One region of the Lactiplantibacillus sp. 3062 genome, then DNA from elsewhere that is predicted to be linked to it. Evidence: predicted binding sites of a transcription regulator. Region 1 holds the regulator's gene; each other region holds the start of a gene.
The links. The regulator CtsR, encoded in region 1, represses protease genes until heat stress. The targets are predictions, from matches to a motif close to TTGGTCAAAAAAGGTCAAANA.
Positions count from the first base shown of each region.

Region 2: a site for CtsR is predicted at 1,573-1,593, ahead of ACWQAU_RS14970 (ATP-dependent Clp protease ATP-binding subunit). Genes of this name have one in related genera too.
Region 3: a site for CtsR is predicted at 1,488-1,508, ahead of clpP (ATP-dependent Clp endopeptidase proteolytic subunit ClpP). Genes of this name have one in related genera too.

Region 1 is NZ_JBVAYE010000008.1:463-3,742, reverse strand. Features, by position in the region: gene ACWQAU_RS10845 (ATP-dependent Clp protease ATP-binding subunit) at 1-1,753, opposite strand, end outside; gene ACWQAU_RS10840 (CtsR family transcriptional regulator) at 1,772-2,239, opposite strand; tRNA gene ACWQAU_RS10835 (tRNA-Pro) at 2,730-2,803, opposite strand; tRNA gene ACWQAU_RS10830 (tRNA-Pro) at 2,854-2,927, opposite strand; tRNA gene ACWQAU_RS10825 (tRNA-Arg) at 2,935-3,008, opposite strand; tRNA gene ACWQAU_RS10820 (tRNA-Leu) at 3,019-3,104, opposite strand; tRNA gene ACWQAU_RS10815 (tRNA-Gly) at 3,113-3,184, opposite strand; tRNA gene ACWQAU_RS10810 (tRNA-Thr) at 3,209-3,280, opposite strand, start outside.
Region 2 is NZ_JBVAYE010000019.1:11,007-14,286, forward strand. Features, by position in the region: gene ptsP (phosphoenolpyruvate--protein phosphotransferase) at 1-570, opposite strand, end outside; gene ACWQAU_RS14960 (phosphocarrier protein HPr) at 570-836, opposite strand; gene ACWQAU_RS14965 (hypothetical protein) at 986-1,183, opposite strand; gene ACWQAU_RS14970 (ATP-dependent Clp protease ATP-binding subunit) at 1,666-3,280, shown strand, end outside.
Region 3 is NZ_JBVAYE010000003.1:205,071-208,350, reverse strand. Features, by position in the region: gene ACWQAU_RS06985 (2-hydroxyacid dehydrogenase family protein) at 1-670, opposite strand, end outside; gene clpP (ATP-dependent Clp endopeptidase proteolytic subunit ClpP) at 829-1,419, opposite strand; tRNA gene ACWQAU_RS06975 (tRNA-Arg) at 2,239-2,310, opposite strand; gene rpoN (RNA polymerase factor sigma-54) at 2,393-3,280, shown strand, end outside.

The DNA of each region.
Region 1 (3,280 bases):
GAATCATATTATCTTCAGACCCGAACATCGCTGCTGCCAAGGCTTTTGCTAGCTCCGTCTTACCAACCCCAGTTGGTCCTAAGAACATAAAGGAACCAATTGGCCGACTCGGATCTTTCAACCCGCTGCGCGCACGGCGAATAGCACGAGCCACTGCGGATACGGCTTCTGGCTGCCCAACAACCCGTTCATGCAAAATCTTTTCCAAGTTAACTAAGCGTTCACTTTCAGATTTTTGCAATTGCGTTAACGGAACCCCGGTCCATTCGGCAACGACCTGAGCAATATCCTCACTTGTGACTTGTAAATCATAGTGTGGTGTTGCCCCCTCAGTCACTTCGGCGTCTTGGTCAGCTTCGATTCGATCTAGGCGTTGCTTCAGTTGCATCTCCTGCTTACGAATATCAGCGGCCTGTTCAAAATCTTGTGCTTCGATCGCTGTTTCCTTATCCTCACGCAGTTGCGCTAACTTGTCCTGGTTCTTGGATAGCTTCGTTGGTTGATCCATCTGATCGATGCGGACTTTAGCTGCCGCCTCATCCATCAAGTCAATGGCCTTATCAGGCAAGAAACGATCACTGATATACCGGCTGGATAGCTTGACTGCTTGATCAACAGCTTCATCCGTAATCGTAACCCGATGATGTTCTTCATAGCGTGGCCGTAGTCCATCTAAGATTTCAACGGCTTCGTCTTCGGTCGGTTCATTGACCATGACCGTTGCAAAACGCCGTTCCAACGCAGCGTCAGATTCAATGTACTTTTGATACTCATTTAAAGTGGTTGCCCCAATCGTTTGGAGTTCCCCTCGTGCAAGTGCGGGTTTCAGAATATTAGAGGCATCAATAGCCCCTTCAGCACCACCGGCACCAATCAAGGTATGCAATTCATCGATAAATAAGATCACATGGCCATCGTTGTAAATTTCATCAATCACTTTTTTCAGGCGGTCTTCGAATTCACCACGATACTTTGTCCCAGCGACTAGTGACCCCATATCGAGCATCATCAAGCGCTTATCTGCCATATCAGTTGGCACATCACCGGCCACAATCTTTTGGGCTAGACCTTCGGCGATTGCAGTCTTCCCAACCCCAGGTTCACCAATCAAGACCGGATTATTCTTCGTCCGCCGTGACAGGATCTGAATGACCCGTTTGACTTCCTTGGAACGACCTACTACCGGGTCCATTTCTTGTTCACTAGCTAATTGGGTCAAATCGCGCGCCAGAGAATCCAAGGTTGGCGTTCCTTCAGTCTTCTTGCCACCGCGATTAGCCGCGTTACCCTTGCGCTTACTCATGGCGTCACTGACACCTAGCTTGCGAAGAACGACTTTACGCGTCTGACCTAGATCTAAGTTTAAATTCATTAAAATTCGCGAGGAAAGGATACTTTCATCAGAGAGCATCGCTAACAACAAATGTTCCGTTCCAATCTTGTTGGCACCGAGCCGTTTTGCTTCATCACCGGCAACGGACAAAATTTCTTTGGCCTTTGGTGAATATGGCAAGTAAGTATCCTTGCCAACATTGCTCAACGTCCCATAGCCAGTGAACCGTTCGATTTCTTCACGAATGTCATCTTCACTAACGGCATATTGTTGTAGCACCTTATTAGCAATTCCATTCTTTTCGATGGCCAATGCTAATAGCAAATGCTCCGTACCAACTGCCTGATGCTTGAAATATTTGGCCTGTTCCTGTGCCAGTACCAGCACACTTTTGGCACTAGGTGTAAATAAGTTATCCATTGCGATTCCTCGCTTTCTTTAGCTTTCGTAACGCAAGTGGTTCAAGATTCCGATAATTATCCGGGCCCGCAGACTGTTTTCTAAGTCCCGGTCCGTTAATCCTAACGTCTCGTGGTCAATCGCCACTAAAATCAATTGCGCTTCTCGACGATTTAAGACGTCGTCCTCGTATAAACTTTGGACGACCGCATAAGCATCTCGTTGTGTGATTGAATCGCCGATCACCTGTATGAGGGCGTCCAACACATCAGCATCATCGACCAAATTAACCTTCTCAATGCGAATATAACCACCACCGCCACGTTTACTTTCAACTAAGTAACCATTTTGGATCGTAAACCGGGTCTTAATCACATAATTAATCTGTGAGGGTACCACGTTGAAAAGGTCGGCAATTTCTGACCGTCGAATTTCAACATGCTCCGAGTCCGCCAAAATACTTTTTAAATACTTTTCAATAATATCCGAGATATTTTGACTTTGCATGTGCTTCACCCTTTTCATTATCTTTGACTAATATTGACTATTATTATACGAGGATAATGGAAAAAAGCAAAGAATTTCACCCAAACCGCGGACTAGCATGTGCTTAACGGTTGTTACAGCATAGCACGCCAAACGTTTGCTTTCAATTGATTCAACCGTTTAGAACCTCATAATGATTAAATTATTAGGTCTCCATATTCATTGAACTACCTATTTAGAATATGTCAAGTTGAGTCACTCCTCATTGCAGGCGATGGGCACTTGTATCACAACGATGAACAGCAGTTCCGAGACTAATTTCTCCGAGCTCATGACTAACAGTGGCTGTTGCCTTGTCGGGATTATGAGTCACAACCACCGTATTCTTCACATGGCTGACTTAGTGAGTAACGTCGCAAAAGTGTCCCCTGACCGTTGAAACACCCATGCTTACAAAAAAGGTCATAAAAAAAATCCAGCCAAATGACTGGATTAGTTGGTTTAACCGTAATCGGGAAAACAGGATTTGAACCTGCGACCCCTACGTCCCGAACGTAGTGCTCTACCAAGCTGAGCTACTTCCCGAGAAAATTAAATAAAAAGCCTTAGCACTTAACTAAGACTGTGTTAAACGATCGGGAAAACAGGATTCGAACCTGCGACCCCCTGGTCCCAAACCAGGTGCTCTACCAAGCTGAGCTATTTCCCGATACTAATGCACCCAGTAGGAGTCGAACCTACAACCTTCTGATTCGTAGTCAGACACTCTATCCAATTGCGCTATGGGTGCTTATTTAAAATGCCGAGGACCGGGATCGAACCGGTACGGTTATCACTAACCGCAGGATTTTAAGTCCTGTGCGTCTGCCAATTCCGCCACCCCGGCAAATTAAAAGCGGAAGACGGGATTCGAACCCGCGACCCCCACCATGGCAAGGTGATGTTCTACCACTGAACTACTTCCGCATAATAAAGCTATTAAATTGTAAATGCCGACTAGAGGATTCGAACCTCCGACCTCCTCATTACTAGTGAGATGCTCTGCCAACTGAGCTAAGTCGG
Region 2 (3,280 bases), on a different contig from region 1:
AGTCCGACCACCAATGTCAGTAATGAAGCCCTTAACATACTTACGATCAAGTTGAGCTGTATCACTAGGTGTTAAATCGTGGGCAACCACGATTACTTCGGAGTCAATTAAAGCTGGACTTGGTAAGGTTACCCCTAACAAGTGGCTTAAGACCCGCTTCGTTACGTCGCGAATATCACCGGCTCGTTCTTGCATATATGCATTATCCGTCATCGCTTCAAACATTGAAATGAAAGTATCAGTAACTTCCTTCAAAGCTTCTTCAGCATTGACTTTATCATCCTTGATCTTACCTTCAATTTGTCCGAGCATTTCTGGGTCAGACAAAATGGTGATATGAGCTTCAAAAACTTCTGCTTCTTCTTCACCCAAGTTTTCAACCGCTTTGTCTTTAATGACCTTTAGTTCAGCCTTGGAAGCATCGAAAGCGTCATGTAACCGTGCAACTTCAGTATCCGTATCGGAAACTGTTGTCTTTTCGAATGATAAATCTGGATCAACTAGCATATAGGCCTTAGCAATTGCAACACCATCACTGGCCGCAATTCCTTTTAGTACCTTTTCAGCCATTATTCAGATAATCCTTCTTTCTTCATCGTTTCAGTTAAAGCTGCGATAGCGTCGGCTTCGTCGGCACCTTCAGCAGAAATGGTAACGTCAGCGTCTTTACCAACACCGAGTGACATAACACCCATGATGGACTTTAAGTTAACGGACTTGTCTTGGTATTGCAACGTAATTTCTGAGTTGAACTTACTTGCTGATTGTACCAATAAAGTTGCGGGACGTGCGTGGATACCAGTGTCTGCGATAACGTGAAATTCTTTCTTTTCCATAACTATTCGATCTCCTTCAAGATAAATAAATTTAAAATTGGTTCCGAGTCAATTCGAGTTGCCGCCAACACGTATACTCAAGAGCCCTTAATAATGATGATAGCAATTATCCAATTAAAATACAAGCCCTTTCATTCAAGCTAGGCCTATTAATTGGTTGTCTTACCATCCTTCTCGAAATGGTAAACAATGCGGCCATCTAAGTCCGCCGTACCAATGACTCGTTTACGATACTCATACTTCATATAGGCGTCGTGAAAAGCCATAAATTCATCCGGCGTTACGGTAAAACTGTCGCGTTCGCCATGACGCAACGCTTCCATTAACTGGGTATAATCCGTTGCCAAACAATTACCGCCTCCTCAAAGTTAGGTTGACACATTACTGCATCATTATTCTGATATTTACGAACAAAGTTCTCCGCCGCTCACTGGCTGTTGACGGTCACCAATGAAAAACGATGCGCTGCAAACATCAAAACTGGTCAGGCTCGATACATGCAAAAAAACCGCTTTGTACTATAATATAGACAGTCAGTTACATCATCACTTATCCTAACCAGATAATTAATATACAACGAATCCGGTTACATGACAAGCTATGAGTTGCGACTATCCAGACTATTCAGAAATAATTGAATCAATCAGCCATTGCGAATTATCCTGGCCGCACGTCCAGTTTTGACCCTGAGGCTTTTCACTTGCAACAGTCCGTAAATTCGCTATACTAATAGTCAAAGGTCAACAAAGGTCAAAGAGCCGATGAACCTTTAACTATGATCCTAATCGATTTAGTTATATTTCTGATGCGAAAGGTGTGTGACAGCATAATGCTTTGTGACAATTGCCATAAGAACGAAGCGACGATCCATTTATATACGAGCGTCAACGGTCAGCGGCGACAAATCAACCTTTGTCAAAATTGCTATCAACTGCTAAAGAATCAGGAACAGCAACCAAATAACGGAGTTGGAGGTGCTGATATGGCACAAGATCCATTCGGTTTTGGTGGTCTTGACGACATTTTCCGTGCAATGCAGGGTGGCGTTGATCCTAATAACGCTTACCGGCAACAACAGACCCCACCGACCCAGCCAGCTGGTCCTAATGGCGGCAATCGTCGTGGCAATAACAACGGCGGTGGCCTCCTTGGCCAATACGGCTTCAACTTAACAGCGCAAGCTAAACAGGGCAAAATCGATCCAGTGATTGGTCGCGATACCGAAATTAATCGGGTTATCGAGATTTTGAATCGCCGGACCAAGAATAACCCCGTTTTAATTGGTGAAGCTGGGGTTGGTAAAACGGCGGTCGTGGAAGGACTAGCACAGAAAATCGTTTCTGGTCAAGTTCCACAAAAACTGTTAGATAAAGAAATTATTCGTTTGGACGTGGCTTCCCTTGTTCAAGGTACCGGTATTCGAGGTCAATTTGAACAACGAATGCAACAATTAATGAAGGAAGTTCAAAGCAATCCGAATATCATCCTCTTCATTGACGAAATCCATGAAATCATGGGTGCCGGTAATGCTGAAGGTGGTATGGATGCTGGGAACGTCCTGAAACCCGCCCTTGCCCGTGGTGATTTCCAATTAGTTGGGGCCACGACATTAAACGAATACCGTGACATCGAAAAGGATGCCGCCCTCGCTCGCCGGTTCCAACCGGTCACGGTCAACGAACCGAGCGTGGAAGAATCTATCAAGATTCTCGAAGGCATTCAGAAGAAGTACGAAGACTATCATCACGTTAAATACGATCAAGATGCCATTGTGGCAGCCGTCAAGTTGTCAAATCGTTACATTCAAGATCGTTTCTTACCTGATAAGGCCATCGATTTACTCGATGAAGCTGGTTCACGTAAGAACTTGACGTTGAAGACGGTCGATCCAAAGACGATTCAAGAAAAGATCGACGAGGCGGAAAAGCAGAAACAGGACGCCTTGAAGAAGGAAGACTACGAAAAAGCCGCCTACTATCGCGATCAAGTTGCTAAGTTAGAAAAAGCTAAGCCCGATGAAAGTTCAGACCAGCCTAATAACGATACTGCCACTGTAACAGTCAAGGACATGGAACAAATTGTCGAAGAAAAGACAAGTATTCCAGTTGGTGACTTGCAGGCTAAGGAACAGGCTCAAATGAAGACCTTAGCACCCGACCTTAAGAGTACGGTTATTGGTCAAGACCAAGCGGTTGAAGCAGTTGCCCGGGCCATCCGGCGTAATCGAATCGGTCTGAACGGAACTGGCCGGCCAATTGGTTCCTTCATGTTTGTCGGCCCAACCGGGGTTGGTAAAACTGAATTGGCTAAACAACTTGCTAAGGAACTGTTTGGTTCTCAAGATGCCATGATTCGGTTTGACATGAGTGAATACATGGAACCACATTCAGTGGCTAAGTTGATCGGTTCACCGCCTGGCTATGTCGGCTATGAAGAAGCCGGTC
Region 3 (3,280 bases), on a different contig from region 1:
AAGCAGCATTATCGATTAGATGCGTTGTTCGTGTGGTAAGCGGCAGATGTAAAGTGACGATGTCGGCACGCTGTAAAAGTTCATCCTGGGAGACAAAGGTTGCGCCAAGTTGCGTTTCACGGCTAATCGGTAGGCGGTGGTGTTGGCTGTATAAGATGGGCATGTCAAAGGCGTGTAATCGTTTGGCAACAGCTTGACCAATTTGGCCAAGGCCTAAGATGCCGAGTGTCTTGCCTTGTAAGTTGTGGCCGAGAAAGAACAGTGGCGCCCAACCGTTAAAGCCGCTAGTTCGCATTAAGTGATCGCCTTCCACGATACGATGCGCTAGGCTGATAATCAAACCGACCGTTGATTCAGCGGTTGCGACCGCCGAAACGTTTGGCGTGTTCGTGACTGGAATCTGGCGCTTAGCTGCTGCCGCGATATCGATGTTATTAGTGCCAGCACCAAAATTAGCAATCAGTTTAAGGTGTGGGGCGTGGTCTAAGACATCTTGATCTACTTGAGTTGAGAGTGGGGTAATCAAAAAGTCGGCATCAGCGACTCGACGGATGAGTTCCGCGTGACTGATCAGGTTATCGCCGGTATAAGTATCAATGACTAACTGACTTTGTAAAAGTAACGTATTAGCTTGGGCTGGAAGCTGACCAGCAATAAAGACTTTTGTCATTATAGAGACTCCTTTTTACTTTTAAGTTCAAGGACAAGTAATATTGTCCGGGTAGTAATCCCTGCTTATGTGCAGTATGGGCTATTGCAAAACGAATGACAAGAAAACGAGCAAAAAAACTGGGCCAACGTCTAGTTAGCCCAGTCAAAGATATTAGCTTATTTTAATTTGTTGTTTTCCATAATATCATCGATCAAACCGTAGTCTTTAGCCTCTTGTGCGCTTAAGTAGTTATCACGTTCAGTATCATGGTTCAACTTTTCAACGGATTGTCCCGAGTTGTCAGCTAAAATCTGGTTGATCTTTTTACGAGTCTTCAAGATTTCTTCCGCAACAATTTCAATTTCCGTTTGTTGACCTTGAGCACCACCAGATGGTTGGTGAATCAAGATTTCAGAGTTAGGTAAAGCAAAACGCTTGCCCTTAGTACCAGATGAAGCTAAGACGCTGGCCATGGAAGCAGCCATCCCCATAACGATGGTTTGAACATCAGATTTGATGAAGTTCATCGTATCGTAGATTGCTAAGCCGGCAGTAACGACACCACCTGGTGAGTTGATATAGAGATAGATGTCCTTACCTGAATCTTGGGCATCCAAGAAGAGTAGTTGGGCAATAATGGCGTTTGCCATGTTATCTTCAATGGGACCGGATAACATAATGATACGGTCCTTTAATAGTCGTGAATAGATGTCATAAGCACGTTCGCCACGTGATGACTGTTCAATAACTGTAGGAACTGGATACATGATTTGTTAGCCTCCTAAGGTTGCATTATTTGATTAGCTGATTGCTAATATAAATGTAGTTTACCGCTAAGGTCAGTGAAGGTCAAAAGAAAAACCTCAAAAACAGAATTCCGTTTATGCAGTTAACGTGGTATACTTAGGTTTCTATCATAATACGGCTTGAGATTGGGTGAACCCAATCTCTTTTTTTTCGACGATTTTAGTTAGTAGGCCTTGGATTAAGTGTTGCGTCTACCTTGGCTTGAAAACGATGTTCTCTTATAATAATGATTCAAGATTAAGCAGTAATGAACTTGCATATTCAGCACTAATGTGGTGATTTAAAAGTAGTCGACCCGCATAATTTTATTATCGCGATAGTAGGTGAATCAATTTACTGATAGTGACCCACAACGATGAGTCTAATAGAAGTTGGAAATTCGCACGTGAGCCGACATATTAAACGACTTGACCTTGTTGCTGGACTCAAGTTGCTCGCAACGAATTAATCAGTATCGGATGCATGAATGAAATTTACCATGATTAAAACGATTCTATAATATAATAACAATTGTAGTAATTATTATTTGAATAGTGTAAGTTTAGCTGTTATTAAATCTACTAAACGACTACACTGGTATATGGTTTACTTGAACTGATTACTTTTTGATTATTTTTACTTGGACGAGCGGGTATAGGTACTATTACTGACCCCGAAAGGATATTACTTGTTGTTTGGTTTAAATTAAGTTACTATATGGAGATGTGACTGGTATAGTCCAGTAGTTGTCACTTAAATAAATGCACAAAAAAAGCTGAGAATCATTTCTCAGCTACTGATGCGCCCGGAGGGAATCGAACCCCCATCTCAAGAACCGGAATCTTACGTGCTATCCATTACACCACGGGCGCCTAAACAACATATTATATTCTAGCGAATAATGGATAAAAACACAAGGGTTTTACATAAAAATTTATTCAGGGAGGTATTTTTATGGCACTGGGACCAGGATTTCGCCAGCAACAGCGGCAATCACAGAAGTTAGCGATGACCCAGCGACTACAACAATCCATTCAGATGTTGCAGTTTAATGTGGAAGAACTAAGAGATTTTCTAACGCAAAAAGCATTAGAAAACCCATTGATCGATGTGGATACAAATTGGAATAATAATCACGCCAGTTTGAACGCAGCCAAAAATGTAACCACTAAGGCGGATTTCATTGAGCGTGTGTCGACCTCTAATCAGCATTCGTTATTTGAATACTTGTTGGATCAGATTCACCTAACGATGCGTGATACCCATTTGCGTCAGATTGTCCTTTATTTAATTGAGTACGTTGACGTGAATGGTTATTTGCGGATTGATGAGAGGCAGGTTCGGCAAGAAACTAAGGCAACGCCAATTGAGTTGTTGGATGCAATTACCTTATTACAACAACTTGATCCGCCGGGTGTTGGGGCCCGGAGCTTGCAAGAAGCGCTGATGTTGCAGACAGAAAATGATGACCATGCACCGAACTTAGCCTATATTGTCTTAGAAGAAAGTTTTGACGAGCTGGTTAATCGACAATGGGACTTGTTGGCTAAGAAGTATCAGGTGACGCTTGCGGACATTTCAAGTATTTATGATTATGTGCGAACACTAACACCCGTACCCGGTGCGGCAATCGGGCAGGAGACGACCGGGTACATCTTTCCCGATTTAGTGGTGACGAATCAGGGAGGCCAGCTGGCATTGCGAACCGCATCCATGGCTCAACCGGTGGTTAAATTCCGCAGTCGGTATTATCAGCAGATGGGGCAGCATGATGATCAGGAAGTTACGGAATATTTGAAAGAAAAGAAAAGTGAGTATGACTGGATTGCTAACAGTTTGCAG